Regions from separate parts of the Streptomyces sp. NEAU-sy36 genome, predicted to be linked through region 2. Evidence: riboswitches for the same ligand, from Rfam matches in the RefSeq annotation. Region 2 holds a riboswitch; each other region holds the start of a gene.

Region 1 (9,474 bases), 5.1 Mb from region 2:
CGGAAGACCGGAGCGGGCCCCGTCGTCCGCCGGCTCAGCCGAAGCTGGCCTGCTCCAGCCAGCGGTCCAGCACCTCGCGCTCGCCCACGACCTCCAGGCCGGGCGAGTCCGGCGGCAACCTGCGGTAGAAGGCGAGCAGCACGGACGTCAGCGGGCCGCGCAGGGCGACCGTCGCCTTCTCGTGGCCGCGCCGCCAGGACACGCCCTCGTCGCCGACCTCGACCAGCCACTCGGCGTGCAGCGCCGGATCGGCGTCGGTGGCGTGCAGATGGATGCTGCGGGCCGGTCCGCGCAGCCCTGTGGCCCACTCGCGCGCCCCGGTGCGCTGCGCCCACTCCACCAGTTCCAGCCACTCGTCCAGCGCGTCGGCGGCGATCTCGGGCGCGACCTCGTAGGGCACCTCGACGCTGAGCGCGGCGTCCGCGCGGTGGACGGTGATCTCATGGGCCATCCGGCGGGCCCAGAATCCACTGGTGTTCACACCGGTCCAGGTCCAGACCTTGGTCTCGGGGCCCGCCTCGCGCAGCGCGCCGACGATCAGTTCCCCGGTCTCCGCCAGCCAGGCGTCCAGCGCCGCCGGGTCGCCCTGCGCCTCGGGACCGCCGCCGAGCGGGACCTGGCCGGGCGGGATCATCTCCTGGGCCTGCGTCCGCACCATCGTGCCCGCCCAGCGCAGCGCGCCGCCCATGTGCCGCACCAGCTGTTCCAGCGACCAGTCCGGACAGGTCGGCACGCGGGCCGCCAGATCGGCTCCGGAGGTGACCATTTCCCTCAACTGGCTTACCTGGTGGGCGATTTCGTCACAGTAACGTTCGTGTGAGAGATACGTCATGGGCTCACCCTAGGCGGCGGACCCTCACCCCAGCACGACGATTTCGGCCGCGTCGAACTCCGCGCCCACCACGTCACCGGCCGCCGGCGCCTCCCGCAGCGCGCAGGCCGCCTCCAGGCGCGGGCCGCCGCCCTCGGGCTGGAGGTGCACGGCCACATGGGTGCCCTTGAAGGTGCGGGCGGTCACCGTGCAGGGCAGCCCGGCGTCGGCCGCGGCCAGCCGTACCCCGGCGGGCCGCACCAGCAGCGACCGGCTGCCCTGCGGCACGCCCTCGGGCACCGGCAACTTGCCCCAGGGGCTGTCGGCGACGGTCCCGGCGACGGTCGCCTCCGTCACGTTCTCGAAGCCGAGGAAGCGGGCGACGAACGCGTCGGCGGGCCGCTGCCAGACCTCCAGGGGCGTACCGGACTGCGCGACGCGCCCGTCACGCATCACCACCACCCGGTCGGCCAGCGCGAACGCCTCGCCCTGGTCATGGGTGACGGCCAGCACGGTCGTACCCAACCGGCCGAAGAGTTCCCGCAGTTCGACGACCAGCCGTTCCCGCAGCGAGCGGTCGAGCTGGCCGAGGGGCTCGTCCAGCATCAGCAGCCGGGGCCGGGGGGCGAGCGCACGGGCGAGGGCGACGCGCTGCTGTTCGCCGCCGGACAGCCCCGCCACCGCCCGCCGGGCCGCCCCGGGCAGCCCGACCAGTTCCAGCAACTCCCCGACCCGGCCGTCCCGTTCGCCCTTCGCCGCGCCCTGCATGCGCAACCCGAAGGCCACGTTGGCGCCGACGTCCCGCTGCGGGAAGAGCTGGTGGTCCTGGAACATCAGGCCCACGCCCCGCCGGTGCGCCGGCACCCCGCCCTGGTCGCGCCCGGCGAGCGACACCCGCCCGGCGTCCAGGGGCTGCAACCCCGCCACCACCCGCAGCAGGGTGGACTTGCCGCTGCCGCTGGGTCCGAGCACGCACACCACCTCGTGCTCGGCGACCTCCAGGTCCACCGCGTCCAGCACGGCCCGACCGCCGAAGCGCACGGTCGCACCCTGGAGACTCAGCATCAGAACTCCCCCGTCCGGTCGGTGCGCAGCCGCTCCAGGATGAGCAGGGCGGCGGCGCACACCACCATCAGAATGGTCGAAAGGGCCATCGCCTGGCCGTAGTTGAGGTCACCCGGGCGACTGAGCAGCCGGGCCACGGCGACCGGCAGGGTCGGGTTGTCGGGCCGGGCGATGAACACGGTCGCCCCGAACTCGCCGAGCGAGACGGCGAACGCGAACCCGGCCGCGACCAGCAACGCCCGCCGCACCAGCGGCAGATCGACCTCCCGCCACACCTGCCAGGGCGAGGCGCCGAGCACGGCCGCCGCCTCCCGCAGGCGGGCGTCCACCGCGCGCAGCACCGGCAGCATGGTGCGCACGACGAAGGGGGCGCCGACCAGGGCCTGGGCGAGCGGCACCAGGATCCAGGACTGGCGCAGGTCCAGCGGCGGCTTGTCGAGGGCGATCAGGAAACCGAAGCCGACGGTCACGGCGGAGACGCCGAGCGGCAGCATCAGCAGCGCGTCGAAGCCCCGCACCAGCCGGCCGGCGTCCCGGCGGGCCAGCGCCGCGGCGGCGAGGGCGCCGACGACCACGGCGATGGCGGTGGCGGCGACGGCGTACTGGAGCGAGGTCCACACCGCGTGCACCGGCGCCACCAGGAACGTACCGCCGTCGGTGCGGGTCAGCGCCCGGTAGTAGCCGAAGCCGGGGGCGTCCAGGGAGCGCCGGACCAGCACGGCGAGCGGCAGCACCAGGAGCAGCGCGATGGTGAGGAGGACGCCGGCGAGCAGCGCCCGCTGTCCGGCGCCGCGCGGCCGGCGGGCGGTCACCTTGGGGTCGACCAGGCGCAGAGCGGTCTCGCGGCGCCGTACCGTCCAGGCGTGCACGGCGAGGATCGCGCCGACCGCGGCGAACTGGACGAGGGTGAGGACGGCGGCCGTGGACAGGTCGAAGACCTCGGAGGTCTGCCGGTAGATCTCCACTTCGAGGGTGGAGAAGGCGGGGCCGCCGAGGATCTGGACCACGCCGAAGGAGGTGAAGGTGAACAGGAAGACCATCAGCGCGGCGGCGGCCACCGCGGGCGCGAGGGCGGGCAGCGTCACCTGGCGCCACGCCCGCAGGGGTGAGGCGCCGAGCATCCGCGCGGCCTCCTCCTGCCGGGGGTCGAGCTGCGCCCAGAGCCCGCCCACGGTGCGCACGACCACCGCGTAGTTGAAGAAGACGTGCGCGAGCAGGATCGCCCACACCGTGGTGTCCAGTCGTACGCCCCACAGGTGGTCGAGCAGCCCGCCGTGGCCGACCAGCGCCAGGAAGGCGCTGCCGGCGACGACGGTGGGCAGCACGAACGGGACGGTGACGACGGCCCGCAGCACCTGCTTGCCGGGGAAGTCGAGGCGGGCGAAGACGAACGCGGCGGGCAGCGCGAGCAGCAGGGTGAGCGCGGTGGAGGCGAGCGCCTGCCAGCAGGTGAACCAGAGCACGTGCCGGATGTCCGGCTGGGCGACCACGTCCGCGATCCGCCCGAACCGCCAGCCGCCGTCGGCCCTCAGCCCGCGCGCCACGATCGCGGCGACGGGCCAGGCGAAGAACACGGCGAAGAACGCGACGGGCAGGGCCAGCAGCCCCAGCCGCGCCGCGCTCCCGCGCGACCCCCGCCTGCGGGTGGTCACTTCAGTACGAGCGACGTCCACGCCTTGACCCACTGATCACGGTTGGCGGCGATCTTGTCGGGCGCCATGGTCTCGGGGTGCTCGGCGGCCGGACCGTACGCGGTGAAGTCGGCGGGCACCTTGGCGCCGGCCACGACCGGGTAGACGAACATGTTCAGCGGCATGTCCTCCTGGAACTCCTTGGAGACCAGGAAGTCGAGGAACGCCTTGGCGCCCTTGGGGTTCTCGGCGTTGGCGAGCAGCCCGGCGAACTCGACCTGCCGGAAGCAGGTGCCGCTCGCCACGCCGGTCGGGGCGGTGGCGGGCCGCTTCTTGGCGTAGATCACCTCGGCGGGCGGCGAGGAGGCGTACGACACGACGAGCGGCCGGTCGCCGCCGGCCTTCCTGCCCTCGGAGGACCCGGAGAACTCCTGGTAGTAGGCCTGCTCCCAGCCGTCGACGACCTTCACGCCGTTGGCCTTGAGCTTCTTCCAGTAGCCCGGCCAGCCCTGGTCCCCGAACTGCGCGGCGCTGCCGAGCAGGAAGCCGAGGCCGGGCGAGGAGGTGGCCGCGTTCTCGGTGACGAGGAGGTTCTTGTACCGCGGCTCGGCCAGGTCGGCGAAGGACCGCGGAGGCGCGAGGTGGTGCCGGTCGAAGTAGGCCTTGTCGTAGTTGACGCAGATGTCGCCGTAGTCGACGGGCGTGACGCGGTGCTTGGCCCGGTCCAGCTGGAACTGGGCCCCGACCTTGTCCAGGCCCTTGGCGGTGTACGGCTGGAACAGGCCGTTGTCGAGGGCGCGGGACAGCAGGGTGTTGTCGACGCCGAAGAGGACGTCGCCCTGGGGGTTGTCCTTGGTCAGGATGGCCTTGTTGACGGCCTGTCCGGCGTCGCCGTCCTTGAGGACGCGGACCTTGTACCCGGACCGCTTCTCGAAGTCCTTGAGCACGCTCTTGGACACGGCCCACGAGTCGTGGCTGACGAGCGTGACGGTCTTGGAGTCCGCGGCGCTCTGCCCGGTCGAGCCGCACGCGGACAGCGTGACCAGGCCGAGCCCGACCGCCGCGGCCACGAAGGTCTTCTTGTGCACTTGATGGTCCTCCTGGGTTGGCCAGGAAGAACGCGGCCCTGTCCGGAATGTCCGGACAGGGCGCAACAGCTTGAGTAGTGACCGAACTTCCTACCCAGAATGACCTGGGCGAGGTTCAGAGGGTCTGCGGCCTGACTGCCGCACTCTCAGCGCTGTGGCGCTCCCCTGTCGGAATATGAAGATGTGATGGAACGGGCCCAGATTACCGCTCGGTGGCCGCGAGCTGGCCACACGCTCCGTCGATCTCCTGTCCACGGGTGTCCCGGATGGTGACGGGCACACCGTGCGCGGCGATCGCCTCGACGAAGGCCTTCTCGTCCTCCGGCCGGGAGGCGGTCCACTTCGAGCCCGGAGTGGGGTTCAGCGGAATGAGGTTCACGTGCACGGGCCGGCCCTTGAGCAGCCGGCCGAGCCGGTCGCCGCGCCAGGCCTGGTCGTTGATGTCGCGGATTAGCGCGTACTCGATCGACAGCCGGCGCCCGCTCTTCTCGGCGTACTCGAACCCGGCGTCCAGCACCTCGCGCACCTTCCACCGCGTGTTCACGGGGACCAGGGTGTCGCGCAGCTCGTCGTCCGGGGCGTGCAGCGAGATGGCCAGCCGGCACTTGAAGCCCTCGTCGGCGAACCGGTGGATGGCCGGCACCAGCCCGACGGTGGAGACGGTGATCCCGCGCTGCGACAGCCCGAGCCCGTCCGGCGCCGGATCGGTGAGGGCGCGGATGGCTCCGACGACCCGCTTGTAGTTGGCGAGCGGCTCCCCCATCCCCATGAAGACGATGTTGGACAGCCGCGCGGGCCCGCCGGGCACCTCCCCGTCGCGCAGCGCGCGCATCCCGTCCACGATCTGGTGGACGATCTCCGCGGTGGACAGGTTCCGGTCCAGCCCCGCCTGCCCGGTCGCGCAGAAGGGACAGTTCATCCCGCACCCCGCCTGCGAGCTGATGCACATGGTCACCCGGTCCGGGTACCGCATCAGCACGGACTCCACGAGGGTGCCGTCGAACAGCTTCCACAGCGTCTTGCGGGTGGTGCCCTCGTCGGTCGACAGATGCCGGACGACGGTCATCAGCTCCGGGAACAGCGCCTCGCGCAGCTTCTCCCGCGAGCCGGCCGGAATGTCCGTCCACTGCTCCGGGTCGTGCGCGTACCGCGCGAAGTAGTGCTGCGACAGCTGCTTGGCACGGAACGGCTTCTCACCGATCCGGGCCACCGCTTCCTTGCGCTCGGCAGGCGTGAGATCGGCAAGGTGCCGCGGCGGCTTCTTGGCTCCGCGCGGCGCGACAAAGGTGAGTTCTCCGGGCTTGGGCATGGTGGTACCAGTGTCGCAGATCCACCGAGGTGGCCCGGGGCCCGGCGGTCGCCGGGGCCGGCGGCGGGCCGGGCGCCCCTGCCTTTTGACTTCGAGTACTTGAAGTTCCTACGGTCGACGAAGTGAGTGCACGAACCGCCCAGCGCACATACACGATCAAGGAAGTGGCCGTCCTGACCGGGCTTCCGGCCAGCACGCTGCGCTACTACGAGTCGATCGGGGTGATCGCCCCGATCAGTCGCGGTGCGAGCAGCAAGCACCGGATCTACGACGAGGACGACCTGGACCAGCTGATGTGGGTCGCCTGCCTGGCCGCCACCGGCATGTCGGTGAGCGACATGCGGCAGTACGTGGCGAACGGGCAGCTCGGGCCCGCCGCCGCGGGCGAGCAGATCGAGCTGCTCGCGGAGCAGGAGCGGCGGCTGGCACGCGAGGCCGAGTACATCGCCCTGCGCCGGCGGTACGTCCGCCTGAAGATCGACTACTGGGGAGCGGTCCAGTCGGGCGACGACGCCCGCGCCCGGACGCTGTCGGAACAGGCGCGCACGCTCGCCGACGAGCTGAAGCGGGCCAGGAAGCAGTAGCCCCGCCGCGCGCCGCGCGGTCCCGCCCGGCTGCCCGCCGGACGCGGGCGCGGCCGCCGCGTGCGCACTCACACGCCCCCACCCACCCCACACCCCCCACGACACCGAAGACGAAGGAACGCTTCTTCATGCGCGTCAACGCCTACGCCGCACCCGCCGCCGGTCAGCCCCTTACCCTCACCACCATCGAGCGCCGGGACGTCGGACCCAACGACGTACTGATCGAGATCGAGTACGCCGGCATCTGCCACTCCGACATCCACACCGTCAACGGCGACTGGGGGCCGCAGCCCTTCCCGGTCGTGCCCGGCCACGAGATCGTCGGCATCGTCACCGAGGCCGGATCCGCCGTCACCCGGCACCGCGTGGGCGACCGCGTCGGCGTCGGCTGCATGGTCAACTCCTGCGGCGAGTGCGCCAACTGCCAGGCCGGTGACGAGCAGTACTGCGTCAAGGGCATGGTCCCCACCTACGCCGGCACCGACCGCGACGGCACCACCACCCAGGGCGGCTACTCCACCCACGTCGTCGTCGACGCCGACTACGTCCTCTCGGTCCCCGAGAGCCTCGACGCGGCCGCCGCCGCACCGCTGCTCTGCGCCGGCATCACCACCTACGCCCCGCTGCGCCGCTGGGGCGCCGGCCCCGGCAAGAAGGTCGCCGTCGTCGGGCTCGGCGGCCTCGGCCACATGGCCGTCAAGATCGCCCACGCCCTCGGCGCCGAGGTGACCGTGCTGTCGCAGTCGCTGAAGAAGCGGGAGGACGGCCTCCGCCTCGGCGCCGACCACTACCACGCCACCTCGGACCCCGGCACCTTCGAGCAGCTCGCCGGCCGCTTCGACCTCATCGTCAACACCGTCAGCGCCGCCATCGACCTGAACGCCTACCTCGGCCTTCTCGCCGTCGACGGCACGCTGGTCAACGTCGGTGCGCCGGCCGAGCCGCTCAGCCTGCACGTCATGACGCTCATCGGCGGCCGCCGCTCCTTCGCCGGGTCGCTGATCGGCGGCATCGCCCTGACCCAGGAGATGCTCGACTTCTGCGCCGAGCACAACATCGGCGCCGAGGTCGAGGTCGTCCCCGCCGACAAGGTCAACGAGGCGTACGAGCGGGTGCTGGCCTCCGACGTCCGCTACCGCTTCGTCATCGACGTCAAGACCCTCGCCTGACCGGCCGGCGCGCCACCGGCACCGCGCGAGCCGCGGGGCCGGTGGCGCGTCACCGCGGGGCCGGCCTGATCATGGCGAAGGGGGCGCCCTGCGGGTCGGCGACCACGGTCATCCGGCCGGCCGTCATGTCGAACGGCGGGGCGAGGACCGTGCCGCCGCGTTCGACGAGGGCGTCCACCGTGGAGTCCACGTCGTCGACCGCGAAGTACGCCAGCCAGTGGGGCGGGGTGCCCGGCGGGTCGTCGGCGAGCCGGGTGGCACCGCCGACCGTGCGGCCGCCGGCCCGCAGCTCCCAGTAGGAGTCCGTGCCCTCCATCGGCATGATCTCGATGCCGAACGCCTCGCCGTAGAAGCCGGTGGCGGCGGGCACGTCGCTGGTGTGCAGCTCGTTCCAGATCAGCGCCCCGGCCTCGTTGACCACCCCGGCGCCGAAGAACTCGCCGGGCTGCCAGACGCCGAAGACCGCGCCCTGCGGATCGGCGGCGATCAGCATCCGGCCGAGTCCGCCGACGTCCGTCACCGGGACGAGCAGCGTGCCGCCCGCGGAGACGATCGCGTCCTGGGTGGCCTGGGCGTCCGTCGTGGCCAGGTAGGAGGTCCACACGGTCGGCGGCTCCTGCGCCCCCTCGGGCGCGTGCTGCGGGGCGATGCCGGCGACGGGCCTGCCGTTCAGCTCGCACACCGCGTAGCCGCCGTACTCGGCCGGGCCCGCCTGGCCCTGCCAGCCCAGCAGGTCGCGGTAGAAGTCCAGGGCGGCCTGCTGGTCGGGCGCCATCAGATCGACCCAGCACGGGGTGCCGGCCGGGTACGGCTCGGTGACTTCGGGCATCTCTCGCACTCCCTCGCTGGGGGCCGGGCCAAGGGCCGCTCTGCCCACCATCGTGTCGCCGAACGCGGCCTCCCGCCTCTCGTGGGCGGGGTACGCCGACGGGCCCCCGTCCTGTGCCAGGACGGGGGCCCGTTCGGGTGTAACGCGGCGGGTCAGGAGCCGACGAAGAGGACCAGCAGCAGCCAGACCACCGGGGCCGTGGGCAGCAGGGAGTCCAGCCGGTCCATGATGCCGCCGTGACCGGGCAGCAGCGTGCCCATGTCCTTGATGCCCAGATCGCGCTTGATCATGGACTCGCCGAGGTCGCCCAGGGTGGCGCTGGCCGCGACCGCGAGGCCCAGCAGCAGACCCTGCCACCAGCTGCCGCCGTCGATCAGGAACTGCAGGCACAGCGCGCCCGCGACCATCGAGAACAGCACCGCGCCGAACAGACCCTCCCGGGTCTTGCCGGGGCTGATCCGCGGGGCGAGCTTGTGCTTGCCGAAGCGCCAGCCGACGGCGTACGCGCCGGTGTCGCTGACCACGGTGAGGATCAGGAAGGTCAGGACCCGCCAGGGGCCGTCGTCGGCGGTCAGCAGCAGCGCGACGAAGGTGGCCAGGAACGGCACGTAGAACGCCGCGAAGACACCGGCCGTGACGTCCTTGAGGTAGCCCTCGGGTGGCTCCGTCATCCGCCAGACCAGGACCGCGAGCGCGGTGAGCGCCATGGCGACCCAGGCGCCCTCGGCACCGCGCACATAACCGGCGACCACCATCGCCGCGCCGCCGACCGCGAGCGGCACGAGCGGCGCCTTGATCTCCTTGCGCTCCTGGAGCCTGCTGGTCAGCTCCCACAGGCCGACGACGACCGCGACCGCGATCACGCCGACGAAGACGGCCTTGACGATGAACAGCGACGCGATGATCACCACGCCGAGCCCGACGCCGACCCCTATGGCCGCGCTCAGGTCCCGGCCCGCGCTCTTCTTCTGCGGCGCCGGCGGCTGCT
Region 2 (9,474 bases):
CCACGAGTCGATGGTGCTGACGGCGACGGTACCGGCGGCGACGCGCTGCGACTGGGGAGCGCCGGGGGTCGCCGACGCGTTCGCCGAGCGCATGATCACCGCCGCCGAGCGCGCGGTGCCCGACCTGCGGGAGCGGACGCTGTGGCGGGAGGTGCGCACCCCCCTGGACACCGCGCGGGAGACGGGGGCCACCGGCGGTGCGGTGCCGCCGCCCGCGCTGGCCGCGCCGCAGGGCGTGCTGCACCCGGCCAACGGCACGGCGATCACGGGCCTGTTCGGCGTCGGCGGCTGGTCCCACCCGGGCGGCGGGCTGCCGCACGCGGGGATGTCGGGCGCGCTGGTGGCGGGACTGGTCGTGGAGGGCCCGGACTTCCGGGGCTCGCAGTGACTCCGGGGCTCGCAGTGACTCCGGGCTCGCGGTGACTCCGGGCTCGCGGTGAGTCCGGGCTCGCGGTGAGCGGGGCCGCCTGAGCCTCAGTAGCGGTACTGCTCGTCGTACCCGGCGTCCGGCTGCCGGCCGTGTCCCTGGTACGGGTACGGCTGCTCCTGCGGGAGTTCGCCGCCGTGCCCCTCGTCGGTGCGCTGCTGCGGGACCCACACCCCGCCGGGCGGCGTCTCCCCGTAACCGGCGGTGTACGGGTCCTGGGCGTAACCCTGCTGGTCGTACTGCTGCTGGGCGTAGCCGGGGTCGTAGCCCGCGCCGCCGTAGGACTGGTTGCCGATGTAGGGGTCCGAGTAGTTGGCGTAGCCCTGCTGCGGGGCGGCGTCGTAGCCGTACCCCTGCTGTGCGTACCCGGAGTAGTCGTAGGCCTCCTGGCCCTGCTGCGGGACGGGGTGGCCGGCGGTGTCGCCGTACACGCCGTAGTTGCCGGTGTCGTCGGGCAGCGGCTGCGGCTCGTAGACGGCGGTGGTCTCGGCGGCCGTGGGGCGCGCCGGGGAGAAGACGTCGTCGTAGTCGTCGTAGACGTCGTCGGCCGGGGCGGTGGCACCCGAGTCCTGACCCAAGCCGGCCTGGGCCGGGGACTGTTCGTCGCCGGGTCCGGCGGGGGGCTCCGTCACCGGTCCGGGCCGGCCCGCCCGGCCGCGGCGGCGCTTGCTGCCCCCGGGCGCGGCGGCCGCGTCGGCGCCGGGACGCCGGACCGCCCAACCGGCCACGAAACCGCGGCGGAAGGAGAGGGTGACCAGGGTCTGGCCGACCGTGAAGGCGATCGCGCCCGCCCCGATCACGAGGACGGACGGCATCATGACGCCGACCACCACGCCGAGGAACCCGGCGAAGGCCAGCAGTCGCCAGCGCAGCCGCGCCTTGTACTGCAGCAGCACCTCGCCGAGCAACCACAGCGCGACGACGCCGAACGCGATGTAGAGGACCGTCCAGCCCATGTACGCCCCTCTCCCAGTGGCCGTTACGCAGTGTGTCGCATCACGGTGCGGCAGGTCTAGGCCTGCGGGGGGTGGTGCAGGCCCAGGTTCTCGTAGATCTCCAGGGTCGCCGTGGAGTTGTTGAGCGTGATGAAGTGCAGTCCGGGCACGCCTTCGGACAGCAGCCGCGCGCAGAACTCCGTGGCGAAGTCGATACCGATGGAGCGTACCGCCGCCGGATCGTCCTTCGCCGCGAGGATCCGCTCTTTCAGGGCGTCGGGGACATCGGCGTTGCTGAGTTTCGGCAGTCGTTCCAGCATCTTCACACTGGTGACCGGCAGGACCTCGGGGATCACCGGGGTGTCGCAGCCCGCGTCCGCGACCCGGTCGCGCAGCCGCAGGTAGGACTCCGGCCGGAAGAACATCTGGGTGATGGCGTAGTCGGCGCCCGCGCGGCACTTGTCCACGAAGTGGGCGACGTCGGTGTCCCAGTCCGAGGAGCGGGGGTGCATCTCCGGGAAGGCGGCGACGCCCACGCAGAAGTCGCCCGACTCCTTGATGAGGCGCACGAGTTCGGCCGCGTAGGTCAGGCCCCGGGGATGCGGCACCCACTCGCCCATGGGGTCGCCGGGCGGGTCGCCGCGCACGGCGAGCATGTTGCGGATACCGGCGTCCGCGTACTGGCCGATGATGTTGCGCAGTTCGGCGACGGAGTGGTCGACCGCGGTGAGGTGGGCGACCGGGGTGAGCGTGGTGTCGGCGACGATCTGCTGGGTCTCCTTGACGGTGCCCGCGCGGGTGGACCCGCCGGCACCGTAGGTCACGGAGACGAAGTCGGGCGCGACCGCCTCGACCCTGCGCAGCGCGCTCCACAGGTTCCGCTCGCCCTTGGGGGTCTTCGGCGCCGAGAACTCGAACGAGTACGTCTTCTTGCCGCCGGCGAGGATCTCGCGCACGGTGCGTGCGCGATCAGTCCTGGTGGATGCGGTTCCGAGGGCCATACCCGCAGGTTAGCCAGGTGGTGGCGGTCCCCCAACCAAACCAGGGGAAATTGCCCGATTTGTCGATTTGCCGTCCATCCCTTGGGACGGACCGTCCGAAACGGGCCGCGGGAGCCCGCTCAGACCTGCCGCAGCCGCTTGGCGAACTCGGCCGCCGCGGCGCCCGGGTCCTCGGCCTCGGTGAGCGCGCGGACCACGACCACCCGGCGGGCCCCGGCGTCCAGCACCTCGTCCAGATTGCCGAGGTCGATACCGCCGATGGCGAACCAGGGGCGGTCGGTGCCGAGCGCGGCGGTGTACCGGACCAGGCCGAGACCGGGGGCGGGGCGGCCGGGCTTGGTCGGGGTGGGCCAGCAGGGGCCCGTGCAGAAGTAGTCCACGCCTTCCTGGACGGCGGCCGCGGCGGCCTCCTCCTCGGCGTGCGTGGAGCGGCCGATCAGCACGTCGTCGCCGAGGATGGCGCGGGCCGCCGGGACCGGCAGGTCGCCCTGCCCGAGGTGCAGCACGCCGGCGCGGGCGGCGTGCGCCACGTCGGCCCGGTCGTTGACCGCGAGCAGCTTGCCGTGGCGGGCGCAGGCGTCGGCGAGGACCTCCAGGTGCGCCAGCTCCTCGGCGGCCTCCATGCCCTTGTCGCGCAGCTGCACGATGTCGACACCGCCGGCCAGCACCGCGTCCAGGAACTCGGGCAGGTCGCCCTGGCGCTTGCGGGCGTCCGTGCACAGGTAGAGGCGGGCGTCGGCGAGCGCGGCGCGGGCGGTGTCGGACATGGGTGGTCCCCCCGGGGGTCGGTGTGTTCGCTGGGTCGGCGGGTGGCGTACGGGCGCGGGGCGTCGTACGCCACCCCCTCAGGCGGTCGGGCTCAGACGGCCAGCGCCTGGGCGCGGCGCTTCACCTCCGTGCCGCGATTCTCGCTGAGGGCCTGCGCGGGGGTGCCGGGCAGGGTCGGGTCGGGGGTGAAGAGCCATTCGATCATCTCTTCGACCGTGAAGCCGTCGTCCCGCAGGAGCGTCAGGGTCCCGGACAGGCCCTTGACGACCTTGTCCCCGTCGATGAAGGCGGCGGGGACGTGCAGCGCGCGGTTCTCACCTCGGCGTACGGCGATCAGCTGGCCATCCTTGACCAGCTGCCGCACGCGCGTCACCTCGACGCCGAGCTGTTCGGCGATGTCGGGGAGGGTGAGCCAGGCGGGGACGAGAGCATCGATCTTTGCGTCAATCTCGGTCACGGGTACTAGCGTAGGCGTTCGGCCGGGGGTGGTGCCTTATGTGGTGGTTCGCCCGCGGTTCCGTCGGGGCCGGTCGCGCCCGCGCCGCCCGGACCGGGGCCGTGCCCCCGCCGGGGCCGGTCAGCCGGCCGTGGCGTCCTTCAGCGGCCTGCCCGGGTCCGCCAGCGCCCGCGGGTCCATCGCGCGGCCCGCCTCGATCAGCCGTCGGCCCTGGGCCAGGTCCCTCGGGCGGCCCACCGCCAGGAGCGCGACCAGGCGGTCCTCGCGCAGCCAGCAGACCGTCCAGGCGGGGCTCGCGGGGTCGCCGCGCCAGACCAGGCGGTCGGCGGCGGCGTGGTGGCCGGCGTACTGGACGAAGCGGCCGAACTGCTCGGACCAGAAGTACGGCACCGGGTCGTAGACGGCGTCGGTCTCGCCGAGGATGTTCGCGGCGACCGTGCGCGGCCCCTGGAGGGCGTTGTCCCAGTGGTGGACGAGCAGCCGCTCGCCGTAGCGGGCCGAGGGGAAGGAGGCGCAGTCGCCGACGGCGTACACCCCGGGTGCGGAGGCGCGCAGCCGGGCGTCGGTGACGACCTCGCCGAACGCGCCCAGCTCGATGCCGGAGCCGGCCAGCCAGCCGGTGGCGGGGCGGGCGCCGATGCCGACGACGACCGCGCCCGCGGGCAGCCGGGTGCCGTCGGCGAGCACCACCGCGCCGGGCTCGACGCGCTCCACGCGGGCGCCGGTGCGCAGTTCGGCGCCGCTGTCGGCGTACCAGCCGGCCATGGGCGCGGCGACCTCGGCGGGCAGCACCCCGGCGAGCGGCCGGTCGGCGGCCTCGACGACGGTCACCGCGCAGCCCGCCTCGCGGGCCGCCGTGGCGAACTCGGCGCCGATCCAGCCCGCGCCGACGACCACGACGTCGTGCTGCCGGTGGAGCACGGGCCGCAGCCGTTCGGCGTCGTCCAGGGTGCGCAGCAGATGCACACCGGGCACGCCCTCGGTGCCGGGCAGGGTGACCGGTTCCGCGCCGGTGGCGAGGACCAGGACGTCGTACGGCACCGGGCCCGCCTCGGTGTCCAGCTCCCGGTCGCCGGGGCGGACCCCGCGGGCCTCGCAGCCGAGCCTGAGGTCGACGCCGAGCGAGTCGAAGTCGAGGTCGAAGGCGGAGTCCTCGGCCTTGCCGAGCAGCACGGCCTTGGACAGCGGGGGCCGGTCGTACGGCTGGTGCGGCTCGGCGCCGATGACGGTCACATCGCCCGTGAAGCCCTGTTCCCGCAGGGCGACCGCGGTCTGCACCCCGGCCATGCCCGCGCCGACGACGACCACGCGCCGCGTCCGTGCCGTGCCCTCTTGCGCTGTCTGCTCGCTCACCCGCCCACCATAGACACGTGACGATCAGTCAGTCAGCGTGCGTCCTCGGTGAGCTGTTCCACAACGCTCGTGCCGGAGCCGGGTCCGGACTCCCACTCCCAGGTCTCCTCCAGGCGCACCCGGCCGTCGGGCAGTTCCACGACCGTGGAGACGCAGTGCCCCGAGGCCGTCGTCCCGTCGGTCCGCAGCTGCACGTACCGGAAGTCCAGCCGGTCGCCCTCGCGGGTGCCGACCAGATGGCCGCGGACGATGTCGCCGCCCCGGTACTCCGCCCAGACGGCGCCGTCCTCCTCGTGGTACGCGAACCGGGTGCGGGTGCCCACCTGACCCGCGGACTGGTCCGCGACGGGGGCGAGAAGGAGTCCGTCCAGCGACACGGCCATGGGCGAGGGCTCCCTTACGGGTGAGGAGGGGGTCGGGCTAGGGTGGCCACCGTACAAGCACTCGCGGGAGCCCGGACGCACCGGGCTGAGAGGGAGGCTGGCGGCCTCCGACCGTACGAACCTGATCCGGGTCATGCCGGCGAAGGGAGGGGCTGGACGCCCATGCCGTCACGTACGTCCGACACATCCGACGTCCTTGTCGTCGGAGGCGGGATCATCGGCCTGGTCACGGCCTGGCGCGCCGCGCAGCGCGGGCTCGCCACCGCCGTGGTGGACCCCGCGCCCGGGGGCGGGGCCGCCCAGGTCGCGGCCGGGATGCTGGCCGCGGTCACCGAACTGCACTACGGCGAGGAGACCCTGCTCGCCCTGAACCTGCGCTCGGCGCGCCGCTACCCGGAGTTCGCGGCCGAGCTGACCGAGGCGAGCGGCCGGGACCTCGGCTACCGCCGGTGCGGCACGCTCGCGGTCGCGCTGGACGCCGACGACCGCGCCCATCTGCGGGAACTGCACGCCCTGCAGCAGCGCTGCGGCCTGGAGTCGCAGTGGCTGTCCGGACGGGAGTGCCGCCGCCTGGAGCCGATGCTGGCGCCCGGGGTGCGCGGCGGGCTGCGGGTCGACGGCGACCACCAGATCGACCCGCGCCGGCTGGCCGCGGCCCTGCTGACCGCGTGCGAGCGGGCCGGCGTGGTGTTCCACCGGGTGTGGGCCGAGCGGCTCGACGTGGCGGGCGGCCGGGCCGCCGGGGTCACCACGGCGGACGGCACGGCGCTCACCGCCGGGCGGGTGGTGCTCGCCGGCGGCAGCCTCAGCGGCCGGCTCGCGGGGGTGCCCCGGGAGGTGCTGCCGCCGGTGCGGCCGGTGAAGGGGCAGGTGCTGCGGCTGACGGTGCCGCGGCGGTCGGCGCCCTTCCTCAGCCGTACCGTGCGGGCCGTGGTCCGCGGCGGCCAGGTGTACCTCGTGCCCCGGGAGAACGGCGAGCTGGTCGTCGGCGCCACCAGCGAGGAGCTGGGCTGGGACACGACGGTCACCGCGGGCGGGGTCTACGAGCTGCTGCGCGACGCCCACGAGCTGGTGCCCGGCATCACCGAACTGCCGCTCACCGAGACCCGCGCCGGGCTGCGTCCCGGCTCCCCGGACAACGCGCCGCTGCTCGGCCCGTCCTGCCTCGACGGGCTGCTGCTCGCCACCGGGCACCACCGCAACGGGGTGCTGCTCACGCCGGTCACCGGGGATGTGATGGGGCAGCTGCTGGCCGACGGCGAGCTGCCGCAGGAAGCCCGTCCGTTCACACCGCAGCGCTTCGGCGCCGTCCTCATGGAGCAGCCCGCATGACCGCCCTGCCGTTCACCATCTCCGTCAACGGGGAGCGCCGGGAGGTCTCCCCCGGCACCGCTCTCGACGCCGTCGTACGGTCCCTGGTCCGGTCCCCCTCCGGGGTGGCGGCCGCCGTCAACGAGACCGTCGTCCCGCGCACCCGGTGGGCGAGCACCGCGCTCGCCGAGGGTGACCGGGTCGAGGTCCTCACCGCGGTGCAGGGGGGCTGAGCCATGGCGGACGATTCCCTGGTCATCGGCGGTACGGCCTTCGGGTCGCGGCTGATCATGGGCACCGGCGGGGCGCCCAGCCTGGACGTGCTGGAACGGGCGCTGGTCGCCTCCGGGACGGAGCTGACGACCGTCGCGATGCGGCGGGTGGACCCCTCCGTGCACGGCTCGGTGCTGTCGGTGCTGGACAAGCTCGGCATCCGGGTGCTGCCGAACACGGCGGGGTGCTTCACCGCCGGGGAGGCGGTGCTGACCGCGCGGCTGGCACGGGAGGCACTGGGCACGGACCTGGTGAAGCTGGAGGTCATCGCCGACGAGCGGACCCTGCTGCCCGACCCGGTGGAACTGCTGGACGCGGCGGAGACCCTGGTGGACGACGGCTTCACGGTGCTGCCGTACACCAACGACGACCCGGTGCTGGCGCGGAAGCTGGAGGACGTGGGGTGCGCCGCGGTGATGCCGCTGGGCTCGCCGATCGGGTCCGGGCTCGGCATCCGCAACCCGCACAACTTCCAGCTGATCGTGGAGCGGGCCGGGGTGCCGGTGATCCTGGACGCGGGGGCCGGCACGGCGTCGGACGTGGCGCTGGCGATGGAGCTGGGCTGCGCCGGGGTGATGCTGGCGTCCGCGGTGACGCGCGCGCAGGAGCCGGAGCTGATGGCGGCGGCGATGCGGCACGCGGTGTCGGCGGGCCGGCTGGCGCGGCTGGCGGGGCGCATCCCGCGGCGGTACTGGGCGCGGGCGTCCTCCCCCGAGGAGGGCCTGGCCGCGCTGGACCCCGAGCGTCCCGCGTTCTGAAGCCCGCGGACGGCGTGACCGGCCCGTCACGCAGCGGTGGGCCCGTGGTGGGAAGCGTCACAGCCCCGCTGCAATACCGGGGCGGGGGCCGTCGGCGGGACGGTGCGGGCCGTGCGGGCTCGTAGACTCGCCGATGTGGATACGACCCTTCAGGACGCTCTCGTCGGGCAGGTGCTCGACGGTCGTTATCGCGTGGACGCGCGGATCGCGGCCGGCGGGATGGCCACGGTGTACCGGGCCCTGGACACCCGCCTGGACCGGGTGCTCGCGCTGAAGGTGATGCATCCGGCGCTCGCGGCCGACGGTTCGTTCGTGGAGCGGTTCATCCGGGAGGCCAAGTCCGCGGCCCGGCTCGACCACCCCAACGTGGTGCAGGTCTTCGACCAGGGGACCGACCGGTCCTATGTGTACATGGCGATGGAGTACGTCCCCGGCTGCACCCTGCGGGACGTGCTGCGCGAGCGCGGTGCGCTGCGCCCGCGCGCCGCGCTGGACATCCTGGAGCCGGTCCTCGCCGCGCTCGGCGCCGCGCACCGGGCCGGGTTCGTGCACCGCGACATGAAGCCCGAGAACGTGCTGATAGGCGACGACGGCCGGGTCAAGGTCGCCGACTTCGGGCTGGTGCGCTCGGTGGACACGGTGACCAGCACGACCGGTTCCGTGCTCGGCACCGTGGCCTATCTCGCGCCCGAGCAGCTCGACCAGGGCACCGCCGACCCCCGCGTGGACGTCTACGCGTGCGGTGTCGTCCTCTACGAGATGCTGACCGGCGCCAAGCCGCACTCCGGGGACACCCCCGCCCAGGTGCTCTACCGGCACGTCAACGAGGACGTGCCGCCGCCGTCGGCGCTGGTGCCGGGGCTGCCGCCGCAGCTGGACGCGCTGGTCGCGTCGGCCACCGCCCGCGCCCCCGAGGCGCGCCCCGGCGACGCCGTCGCGCTGCTCGCCCAGGCCCGCGAGGCCCGCGCCGCGCTGACCGAGGAGCAGCTGGACGCCGTACCGCCGCAGGCGAAATCCGTGGAGCACGACAACGCGGACGACCGTACGAGCGTGATCCCGCGCGCGCTGACCGTGCCCCGGCCGCTGCCCGTCGACGGGGACCCCGGCGACGGTGTCGGCCACACCGCTCGGTTCCAGGGCACCCCGGTACCGCCGCGGCGCCGTCCCCGGCGGCTGATCCTCACCGTCGCGGTCGCCGTGCTGCTGGTGCTCGGCGCCGGCACCGGGGTCTGGTACATCAACTCGGGCCAGTTCACCAAGGTCCCGCCGCTGCTGACGAAGACCGAGGCACAGGCCAGGGACCGGCTGGAGCAGGCCGGGCTGCACGTCGGGAAGGTCGAGCGGGCCTACGACGACACCGTCGCGCGCGGTGCCGTGATCGGCACCGATCCGAAGCCCGGGGCCCGTATCCGCGACCACGACGCGGTGACGCTGACCGTCTCGCTGGGACCGGAGACGGTGAAGGTGCCCGACCTCGCCGATCTGCCGCTGGCCAAGGCGCGGGCGCGGCTGAAGGCGGCCGGTCTGGAGCCGGGCATGGTCACCCGGCGGTTCAGCGACGAGGTCGACCAGGGCGCCGTGATCGCGACCGCCCCCCGCACGGGCACCGAGCGGCACGCGGGCTCCGCGATCGCGCTGACCGTCAGCAAGGGCAGCCCCGTCGACGTACCGGACGTCACCGGCGACGACCCGGCCGACGCCCGGCAGGAGCTGACCGACGCCGGGCTGAAGGTGAGGATCGCGGGCACGCAGGTCAACTCCGAGTACGACAAGGGCAAGGTCGCCCGGCAGAGCCCCGGCGACGGCGG
Region 3 (9,474 bases), 6.6 Mb from region 2:
GCGCCACCGGTCAGGAAGGCCGCGGAGAGGGTGTGGAAGGCCTGGCTCAGGGCGGTGTTCTGGGTCAGCACCGCCAGGAAGTCGGTCAGCTCGGCGCGCCCCCGGGCCTTGTCGATCTTGTAGCCGACCGGGTGCTGCATCCAGGAGTTGGCCGCGAGGATGAAGTACGCCGACAGGATCGTACCGATCGAGACCATCCAGATGCAGGCCAGATGGATCTTCTTCGGCAGCTTGTCCCAGCCGAAGACCCACAGGCCGATGAAGGTGGACTCGAAGAAGAAGGCGATCAGCGCCTCGAAGGCGAGCGGGGCGCCGAAGATGTCACCGACGAAGCGGGAGTAGTCCGACCAGTTCATGCCGAACTGGAACTCCTGCACGATGCCGGTGACCACACCCATCGCGATGTTGATCAGGAAGAGCTTGCCCCAGAACTTCGTCGCCCTGAGGTACTTCTCCTTCTCCGTGCGGACCCAAGCCGTCTGCAGCCCGGCCGTGAGGGCGGCCAGGGAGATCGTCAGCGGAACGAACAGGAAGTGGTAGACGGTGGTGATCCCGAACTGCCAGCGCGCCAGTGTCTCCGGCGCCAAAGCCAAGTCCACGTCGTCACTCTCCTTACTACGCCGTGGTACTGCGGCGATTCGCCCCGACTGTCACGTACATACGGGGCAAACGGGACGCGCTTGTGAACGCGTTCACATTCACAAGCCATTATGGCGCACTGATTTTCGGCCAGGAAGTCCGGGGTCGTCCTCTTGCCTCCGAGTCAAGATCCGTATGGCCCACTCGGCGCCCTCCGGAAGGGGCCCTTGCGCGGGCATGGATCTCGCGGTCCACGGGTAACCCCCACCGCGAGCTGCTCAAAAGCCCGGAAACCCCCGTTTCACGTGAAACGGGCGCCCGGCAGAGCCGGGCGCCCGTGATCTTCTCCAGTGTGAGCCGAACTACATCTCCTTGTGGAACGCCTCCGTCACCTTCAGGAAGATGTCGTTCGCCTCGGCCTCGCCGATCGTGACCCGGACTCCCTCGCCCGCGAACGGCCGAACCACGACCCCGTGCTCCTCACAGGCCTGGGCGAACGCGGTCGTCCGCTCCCCGAGCCGCAGCCACACGAAGTTGGCCTGCGTCTCCGGCACCGTCCAGCCCTGCGCCCGCAGCCCGTCGACCACCCGCGTGCGCTCGCACACCAGCGAGCCGACCCGGCCCAGCAGCTCGTCCTCCGCCCGCAGCGAGGCGATCGCCGCCTCCTGCGCCAGCTGGCTCACCCCGAAGGGCACCGCGGTCTTCCGCAGCGCCGCGGCGACCGGCTCATGGGCGATCGCGAAGCCGACCCGCAGCCCGGCCAGGCCGTACGCCTTGGAGAACGTCCGCAGGACGCAGACATTGGGCCGCTCCCTGTACAGCTCGACGCCGTCGGGCACCTCGGGGTCGCGGATGAACTCCCGGTATGCCTCGTCCAGCACCACCAGCACATCCCGGGGCACCCGGTCGAGGAAGCGCTCCAGCTCGGCCCGCCGCACCACCGTGCCGGTCGGGTTGTTCGGGTTGCAGACGAAGATCAGACGCGTCCGGTCGGTGATCGCCTCGGCCATCGCGTCCAGGTCGTGCACCTCGCCGGCCGTGAGCGGCACCTGCACCGACCGGGCTCCGCTGATCTGCGTGATGATCGGGTACGCCTCGAACGACCGCCAGGCGTAGATCACCTCGTCGCCGGGGCCGCTGGTGGCCTGGATCAGCTGCTGGGCGACGCCCACCGAGCCCGTACCGGTGGCCACGTGGGCGGCCGGCACTCCGAAGCGCTCCGCCAGTTCCTCCGTCAGGGCGGCGCACGACATGTCCGGGTAGCGGTTGAAGGAGGCGGCGGCCGCGGTCACGCTCTCCAGCACACCGGGGAGCGGGGGGTACGGGTTCTCGTTCGAGGACAGCTTGTAGGCGACCGGACCGTCGGCCGCGGCCGGCTTGCCCGGCTTGTAGGTGGGGATACCCTCCAGCTCGGCGCGCAGCTTGGGGCTCGTCTCGCTCACCGCAGTCCTCCTCGCGACCACCGGCGGACCGTCGACACCACCGGCTTCCAATACTGCTCACCATATGAGGATTCGGCTCCGCTGAGTATGGGTCGTGGGCAAACCCCGTGGATCGCGACGTCAGCACGGGCGTCGCGCCAGGAAGACACCGTTTCGGGGGGCGCACCGCACATATATCTATGCGCCGGTGGCTTGCGCCCTGGCGCGCATCACCCGTCAAGGTGAGTTGAGACCTCTTCGAAACATCGGACCATTGGCAGGCTCATCCGCATCGCCACATCGTGTCTCGCAAAGAAAGCGCTCAACTACCATTGATTCGCAGGCAGTTGACCCTGTACGGCCATGCAGAAACGTGCCTGTCAACGAGTGCATATGCGTCCGCACTACCCCACCGCATGAGCCCTACTATCGGCTCGCCATGACAGCAGCAGGGAAGCACCAGGTGAGCCGCGCGGAAACCTCACGTCGAGGCAGCAGGCCAGGCCGGGCAGGCATCAGGGACGTGGCCGCCGCCGCCGGCGTCTCCATCACGACCGTCTCCGACGCCCTCAACGGCAAGGGCCGGCTCCCGGATGCCACCCGGCGCCACGTCCGCGAGGTCGCCGACCGGCTGGGGTACCGCCCCTCGGCCGCCGCCCGCACCCTCCGTACCGGCAAGTCGGGCCTGATCGGCCTGACCGTGACCACGTACGGGGATGAACCTTTCACCTTCACCGAGTTCGCGTACTTCGCCGAGATGGCGCGGGCCGCCACCTCGGCGGCGCTCGCCCGGGGCTACGCCCTGGTCATCCTGCCCGCGACCTCCCGCCACGACGTGTGGTCCAACGTCGCCCTGGACGGCACCGTCGTGATCGACCCCTCCGACCAGGATCCGGTGGTCAGCGAACTGGTCCGCCAGGGGCTGCCCGTCGTCTCCGACGGCCGCCCGGCCGGCGCGCTCCCGGTCACCGCCTGGGTCGACAACGACCACGAGGCCGCCGTCCTCGGCATCCTCGACCACCTCGCCGCCGCCGGCGCCCGCCGTATCGGCCTGCTCACGGGCACCTCGACCGACACGTACACCCATCTGTCCACCACCGCCTACCTGCACTGGTGCGAGCGGGTCGGCCAGGACCCGGTCTACGAGTCCTACCCGGCGCACGATCCGTGCGCGGGCGCCGTCGCGGCCGACCGGCTGCTCGCCCGCCCGGACCGGCCCGACGCCGTCTACGGGCTGTTCGACCCCAACGGCACCGATCTGCTCGCCGCCGCCCGCCGTTACGGGCTGCGCGTCCCCGACGACCTGCTGCTGGTGTGCTGCAGCGAGTCCACCGTGTACGCCAGCACCGAGCCGCCCATCACCACGCTCTCCCTGAAGCCGCGCCGTATCGGCACGGCCGTCGTGCAGCTGCTCATCGACGCCATCGAGGGCGTGGAGTCGGAGCAGCCGGTGGAGCAGGTGATACCGACCGAACTGATCGTGCGCACGTCCTCCCAGCGGCGGCCCCCGCGCACCACGGTCAGCCCGCCGCGCACCCCGGACGACGCGTAGCACGAACGGCGCCGGAGCCCCGGGCAGGCCCCCGGCGGCCGCGCTCCGCCCGGGCCGCACAGGGCCCGCGGCCCTCGGAGAGCACGCGAACACCTGCCCAAACAGGGCGAAACCGGCGGTGCGGCGGAGCCTTGTTCCGATTCACCACCCCTGGGTCATCACATGGCGCGACGCGCATTCCTATGATGGGCCCACGACACCGCGGACCGCTGCGACCAGGCAGTCCGAAGCGGTGCAGATGCGGCGCGATGGTGGAGGGGTCTGATGACTCAGGGGGCCGGTCAGGGACCCGAGGTGGAGCGGACGGCGACGCTGCGCGACTTCCGGGTACCCGCGTACGTCCACGAGACCGGTCCGTACGTCCACCAGGACCAGCAGGACGACACCGCGCCGCCCGCCGAGGAGTCGTACCCCGAGGGGTACACGCCCACCCAGCGCGATCTGCCCGTCATCCAGCGCGGTGACACGCTCCAGGTCCCCGTCGACCCGGCGCCCGCGGCCCCGGCCCCACAGCCCGCGGCCGGCCCCGGCCCGCTGTTCGTCGTCGGCGACGTCCACGGCTACCTCGACGAACTGATGACCGCCCTGCGGGAGCAGGGCCTCATCGACGACGCGGGTCAGTGGTGCGCCGGAACGACCCGGCTGTGGTTCCTCGGCGACTTCACCGACCGCGGTCCTGACGGCATCGGCGTCATCGACCTGGTGATGCGGCTGTCCGCCGAGGCGGCCGCGGCCGGCGGCTACTGCAAGGCCCTCATGGGCAACCACGAGCTGCTGCTGCTCGGCGCCAAGCGGTTCGGCGACACGCCGGTCAACTCCGGTGCGGGCACGGCCACTTTCCAGGCGGCCTGGCTGCTCAACGGCGGCCAGAAGACCGACATGGACCGTCTCCAGGACCACCACCTCCAGTGGATGGCCCGCCTGGACGCCGTCGAGCAGGTCGACGGCTATCTGCTGGTGCACTCCGACACCACCGCCTACCTGGACTTCGGCGACTCGATCGAGGCCGTCAACGACAACGTCCGCGAGACGCTCACCCGTAACGACGCGGACGAGTGCTGGGACCTGTTCCGCAAGTTCACCAAGCGCTTCTCCTTCCGCGACGAGGGAGGCGCCGACGCCGTGCGCGCCCTGCTCGACACCTATGGCGGCACCCGGATCGTGCACGGCCACAGCCCCATCCCCTACCTCCTCGGCGAGGTCGGCTCCGAGGACGACGAGGAGGGCAGCGGCCCGGTCGTCGAGGGACCGCACGTCTACGCCGACGGACTCGCCATCGCGATGGACGGCGGAGTGACCATGGCCGGAAAGCTGCTGGTCCGCCAACTCCCCCTGGAGCACTGACCGTTCCTCCGGCGGGACTCGCCGCCGCGGAGTACGCGCAGGCCGGGACCCAATTTCCGGCAATCCCCTGTCATCACGCGCCGTCGCGGCTCTACCATCGGCTTATCCGTAGCAGGCTCCCCTCCGTTTCTGCCCGACGGCTCGCAGGTGTGCGGGCCCCAAGCCCTACGGAGCATCGGGGGATGCACATGAACAGCCTTCCGCAGCACCTGCGGAGCGAGGACCGACAGGAATTCGAACGGCTCCTCGACGAGGTTCTGCGCTCAGCACCACACCGAGCGGAACTGGCCGCCGCCGGACAGCGGCTCAGCCCCGCGCAACTGCGCACCATGGCCATCGCCGCCTCCGCGCTCATCACGGCGGCCGCGTCCGCCGAGTACGCGCACTACGTACGGATCCGCGACGAACTGCGCCGCCCGGAACCGCCAGCGACCCCGGACGACCCCGGCTCCAGCGGGACGGACCCGGCCGCCGGGCCCCACGGGGCGGGTGCCGTCGCGGTCGTCGCCGTCCTGGCCCCCCTCCTCTCCGCCACCGCGGCGGCGATATTCCTGCTCATCGGCTACATCCTGAGAAGCCTGGACCCCGGTCAGCCGCTGGCCGGCACCATGCTCACCGCCGGCTGGGTGTTCGGGGCCCTGACCGTGGCGGCGATACTCGTCGCCGCCGTCGGACTGCTGCTCACCGCGCTGCGCAACGGCGCCTCGCCCGAGTCCCGGGCCCGTGACGCCGCCGCCGAAGAGGTCGCCAGAGCGAGAGCGGCCTGGCAGGACGCCCTGCTGGAGCGCGGCATCCTGCCGTTCCTGCGGGAGGCCCTCGGCGAGCCCGGGCCGGCCGCGCCGCCCCGCACGGCCGCCCCGCGCGGTCGTATGCCCCGGCTGGGCTATGACCGCCCCGACTACACCAGCCCCGACTACGGCGGCCCGGAGCACCAGCCGGACTGACCCCGCCGAGCCCGCGGCGGGAGGGACGCACTCGCCGTCCACCGAGCCGGTGCCGACCGGCCCGTGCGGGCGGCGAGTCCAGCCTGTCCCGCTCAGTCAGCGATCGGGAGGTACACCCGGTTCCCCGAGGCCGCGAACTCCGCCGACTTCTGCGCCATCCCCTCCTCGATCTCGGCCCGGCTGCCGCCGTGCTCGCGGCGGATGTCCTGCGAGATCTTCATGCTGCAGAACTTCGGACCGCACATCGAGCAGAAGTGCGCCGTCTTGGCGGGCTCGGCCGGCAGGGTCTCGTCGTGGAACTCGCGGGCCGTGTCCGGGTCGAGGGCCAGGTTGAACTGGTCCTCCCACCGGAACTCGAAGCGCGCGTCCGACAGCGCGTCGTCCCACTCCTGCGCGCCCGGGTGTCCCTTGGCGAGGTCGGCCGCATGGGCGGCGATCTTGTAGGTGATGACGCCGGTCTTGACGTCGTCCCGGTTGGGCAGGCCCAGGTGCTCCTTGGGCGTGACGTAGCAGAGCATCGCCGTCCCCCACCAGGCGATCATCGCGGCGCCGATGCCGGAGGTGATGTGGTCGTACGCCGGCGCGATGTCCGTGGTCAGCGGGCCGAGCGTATAGAACGGAGCTTCATCGCAGATCTCCTGCTGAAGGTCGATGTTCTCCTTGATCTTGTGCATCGGGACGTGCCCGGGGCCCTCGATCATCGTCTGTACGTTCAAACGCCTGGCGATCCGCCCGAGTTCCCCGAGTGTGCGCAGTTCCGCGAGCTGCGCCTCGTCGTTGGCGTCGGCGATGGAGCCGGGCCGCAGACCGTCGCCCAGCGAGTACGTGACGTCGTAGGCGGCGAGGATCTCGCACAGCTCCTCGAAGTTCTCGTAGAGGAACGACTCCTTGTGGTGGGCCAGGCACCACGCGGCCATGATGGAGCCGCCGCGCGAGACGATGCCGGTCTTGCGGTTGGCGGTGAGCGGCACGAACGGCAGCCGCACGCCCGCGTGGACGGTCATGTAGTCCACGCCCTGCTCGGCCTGCTCGATGACCGTGTCCTTGTAGATCTCCCAGGTGAGTTCCTCGGCCCTGCCGTCGACCTTCTCCAGGGCCTGGTAGAGCGGCACCGTGCCGATGGGCACGGGGGAGTTGCGCAGCACCCACTCGCGGGTGGTGTGGATGTTGCGGCCGGTGGAGAGGTCCATGACCGTGTCGGCGCCCCAGCGGGTCGCCCAGGTCATCTTCTCCACCTCCTCCTCGATGGACGAGGTCACCGCGGAGTTGCCGATGTTGGCGTTCACCTTCACCAGGAACCGCTTGCCGATGATCATCGGTTCGATCTCCGGGTGGTTGACGTTGGCCGGCAGTACCGCGCGGCCCGCCGCGATCTCCTCGCGGACCACCTCGGGGGAGACGTTCTCCCGAAGGGCCACGAACTCCATCTCCGGAGTGATCTCCCCCCGACGCGCATACGCGAGCTGCGTCACCGCCTGCCCGCCATGGCCCCGCCGGGGCTGACGCGGGCGTCCCGGGAAGACCGCGTCCAGGTTGCGCAGCCCGCCGCGCGGCGAGGTGTGCTTGATCCCGTCGTCCTCCGGGCGGACGGGACGGCCCGCGTACTCCTCGGTGTCGCCGCGGGCGATGATCCAGTTGTCCCGCAGCGGCGCCAGGCCCCTGCGGACATCGGTGTCGACGTGCGGATCGGTGTACGGGCCCGATGTGTCGTACAGCGTGACCGACTGCCCGTTGGTGAGGTGCACCTGACGGACCGGCACGCGCAGATCGGGGCGCGAACCCGCGACATACGCCTTGTGCCAGCCGATGGACTTCCCGGCCTCCTCGGACATGTCGTCCTGGACGGAGGCAGGCGTGCGTGCGTCCTTGTTGGTCATGAGACCTACTCCCTACGCCGGCATTACCCGGTAACAGGTTCGGCGGTCGACGCAGCGGTATCCGTCGGTCCGACGCCTCCCGTGGAACATCGCTCGTTCCACGTGAAACATCGCCTCTACGGAGGTCAGCGCCCTCTCAGCCCGGTGCTCCGAGCTCCCGCGTGTGCAAAGGTGCCTCCACGCTAGCGCCATCGATGGCGCGATGAACAGTGGGCCTCCCCGGTTCTTGCGATGATCTGGCGATGACCAGGATGGAGCAGCACCCGCGCCGGCCGTCCGGCCCACGCCCGCCCGACGGCTCGGACCACCCGGGACCTGACCACCCGCACCGCCACGTCCACGCCGCCCCCCGCGGCCCCTCCCCCGGTCACGGCCACGGACACGGACACGGGCCCGCGGCGCCCGTGTCCCGGCATCTGCGCAAGGTGATCGCCGCGGTCCTGGTCCCGTTCGCCGCGGCGGTGGTGGTCGGTCTGGTGGTGCTCTGGCCCGGTGGCGCCCCCTCCCACAAGCACAGCGGCGTCGGTTTCGACCGGCAGACCCAACAGGCCACCGTCACCCGGGTGGTGGCGGTCGACTGTGCCTCGGTGCACGCCTCGGGCGGAGCCCCGGCCGCCGATCCCTCCGCCACCGGCGGCTCTCCGCCGGGGCGGCAGTCGGGCGGCACCTGCAAGAAGGCGACCGTCCGGGTCGACACCGGCAGGGACAAGGGCCGTACGTTCACCGAGATCGTGCAGCCCGACCAGCCCCGGCAACTGCACCAGGGCGAACAGGTGGTCGCCGCCTACGAGCCCACGGCGCCGAGGGACCTTCAGTACTCGGTGACCGATGTGAACCGCACGTTCCCGGTGGCGCTGCTGGCGGGCGTCTTCGCGCTCGCCGTCGTGGTGGTGGGCCGCATGCGCGGTGTGCTGGCCCTCGTCGCCCTCGCCGTGAGCTTCCTGGTGCTCAACCAGTTCGTCCTGCCCGCGATCCTTCAGGGCTCCAACCCGCTCCTGGTGGCGGTGGTGGGGTCGAGCGCCATCATGCTGATCGCCCTGTACATGTGCCACGGCCTCTCGGCCCGTACGTCGGTTGCGGTCCTCGGCACGCTGATCTCCCTGTCGCTGATCGGCCTGCTCGGCGCGCAGTTCATCGGGTGGGCGGCCCTCACCGGCAACACCGACGACAGCACCGGTCTGATCCACGGGCTGTACCCGAAGATCGATATGAGCGGTCTGCTGCTGGCCGGGGTCATCATCGGTTCGCTCGGGGTCCTGGACGATGTGACGGTGACCCAGACCTCGGCCGTGTGGGAGCTGCACGAGGCCAATCCGTCGATGGGTCCGCGCGGCCTGTACCGAGCGGCCATCCGCATCGGCCGCGATCACATCGCCTCCGTCGTCAACACCCTCGTGCTCGCCTACGCCGGCGCCGCGCTGCCGTTGCTGCTGCTGTTCTCCATCGCGCAGAGCGGCGTGGGAACGGTGGCCAACAGCGAGCTGGTGGCCGAGGAGATCGTGCGCACCCTGGTGGGCTCCATCGGCCTGGTGGCCTCGGTGCCGGTCACCACCGCGCTGGCCGCCCTGGTCGTGGCGTCCGACCGGCGGGGACCGGGCACGGGGGCCGCCACGGGCGCCCGGCCCGCTGCGGCGAGAGGCGGCCGGGGTCGACGCCGCAAGCGGTGAGCCGGGCTCGGCCCCCGGGCAGGCCCCTCGTGCCACCGTGAGAAGTGCGGTTCGCCGTGCCCGCAGAAGCGTTCCTGCACTGTTCCGTGC

What was found. A riboswitch is a leader RNA that binds a small molecule or an ion and turns the genes downstream of it on or off. The one in region 2 is predicted to bind thiamine pyrophosphate.
Region 1: another riboswitch for thiamine pyrophosphate. It lies ahead of HZZ00_RS29080 (thiamine ABC transporter substrate binding subunit); the one in region 2 lies ahead of thiO (glycine oxidase ThiO).
Region 3: another riboswitch for thiamine pyrophosphate. It lies ahead of thiC (phosphomethylpyrimidine synthase ThiC); the one in region 2 lies ahead of thiO (glycine oxidase ThiO).

Annotation. Positions count from the first base shown of each region.
Region 1 covers NZ_CP058977.1:6,696,016-6,705,489, forward strand. The annotation lists gene HZZ00_RS29065 (maleylpyruvate isomerase family mycothiol-dependent enzyme) at 35-832, opposite strand; gene HZZ00_RS29070 (ABC transporter ATP-binding protein) at 857-1,876, opposite strand; gene HZZ00_RS29075 (iron ABC transporter permease) at 1,876-3,477, opposite strand; gene HZZ00_RS29080 (thiamine ABC transporter substrate binding subunit) at 3,525-4,595, opposite strand; TPP riboswitch at 4,665-4,772, opposite strand; gene rlmN (23S rRNA (adenine(2503)-C(2))-methyltransferase RlmN) at 4,798-5,904, opposite strand; gene HZZ00_RS29090 (MerR family transcriptional regulator) at 6,027-6,488, shown strand; gene HZZ00_RS29095 (NAD(P)-dependent alcohol dehydrogenase) at 6,617-7,657, shown strand; gene HZZ00_RS29100 (VOC family protein) at 7,707-8,486, opposite strand; gene HZZ00_RS29105 (phosphatidate cytidylyltransferase) at 8,639-9,474, opposite strand, start outside.
Region 2 covers NZ_CP058977.1:1,643,248-1,652,721, reverse strand. The annotation lists gene HZZ00_RS07505 (NAD(P)/FAD-dependent oxidoreductase) at 1-388, shown strand, start outside; gene HZZ00_RS07500 (hypothetical protein) at 475-1,383, opposite strand; gene metF (methylenetetrahydrofolate reductase [NAD(P)H]) at 1,440-2,363, opposite strand; gene thiE (thiamine phosphate synthase) at 2,483-3,130, opposite strand; gene HZZ00_RS07485 (helix-turn-helix domain-containing protein) at 3,223-3,588, opposite strand; gene HZZ00_RS07480 (NAD(P)/FAD-dependent oxidoreductase) at 3,709-4,941, opposite strand; gene HZZ00_RS07475 (hypothetical protein) at 4,974-5,324, opposite strand; TPP riboswitch at 5,378-5,489, shown strand; gene thiO (glycine oxidase ThiO) at 5,487-6,656, shown strand; gene thiS (sulfur carrier protein ThiS) at 6,653-6,868, shown strand; gene HZZ00_RS07460 (thiazole synthase) at 6,872-7,666, shown strand; gene pknB (Stk1 family PASTA domain-containing Ser/Thr kinase) at 7,802-9,474, shown strand, end outside.
Region 3 covers NZ_CP058977.1:8,266,357-8,275,830, forward strand. The annotation lists gene HZZ00_RS36450 (cytochrome ubiquinol oxidase subunit I) at 1-599, opposite strand, end outside; gene hisC (histidinol-phosphate transaminase) at 942-2,021, opposite strand; gene HZZ00_RS36460 (LacI family DNA-binding transcriptional regulator) at 2,440-3,552, shown strand; gene HZZ00_RS36465 (metallophosphoesterase) at 3,817-4,896, shown strand; gene HZZ00_RS36470 (hypothetical protein) at 5,079-5,840, shown strand; gene thiC (phosphomethylpyrimidine synthase ThiC) at 5,933-7,717, opposite strand; TPP riboswitch at 7,710-7,888, opposite strand; gene HZZ00_RS36480 (YibE/F family protein) at 7,960-9,384, shown strand.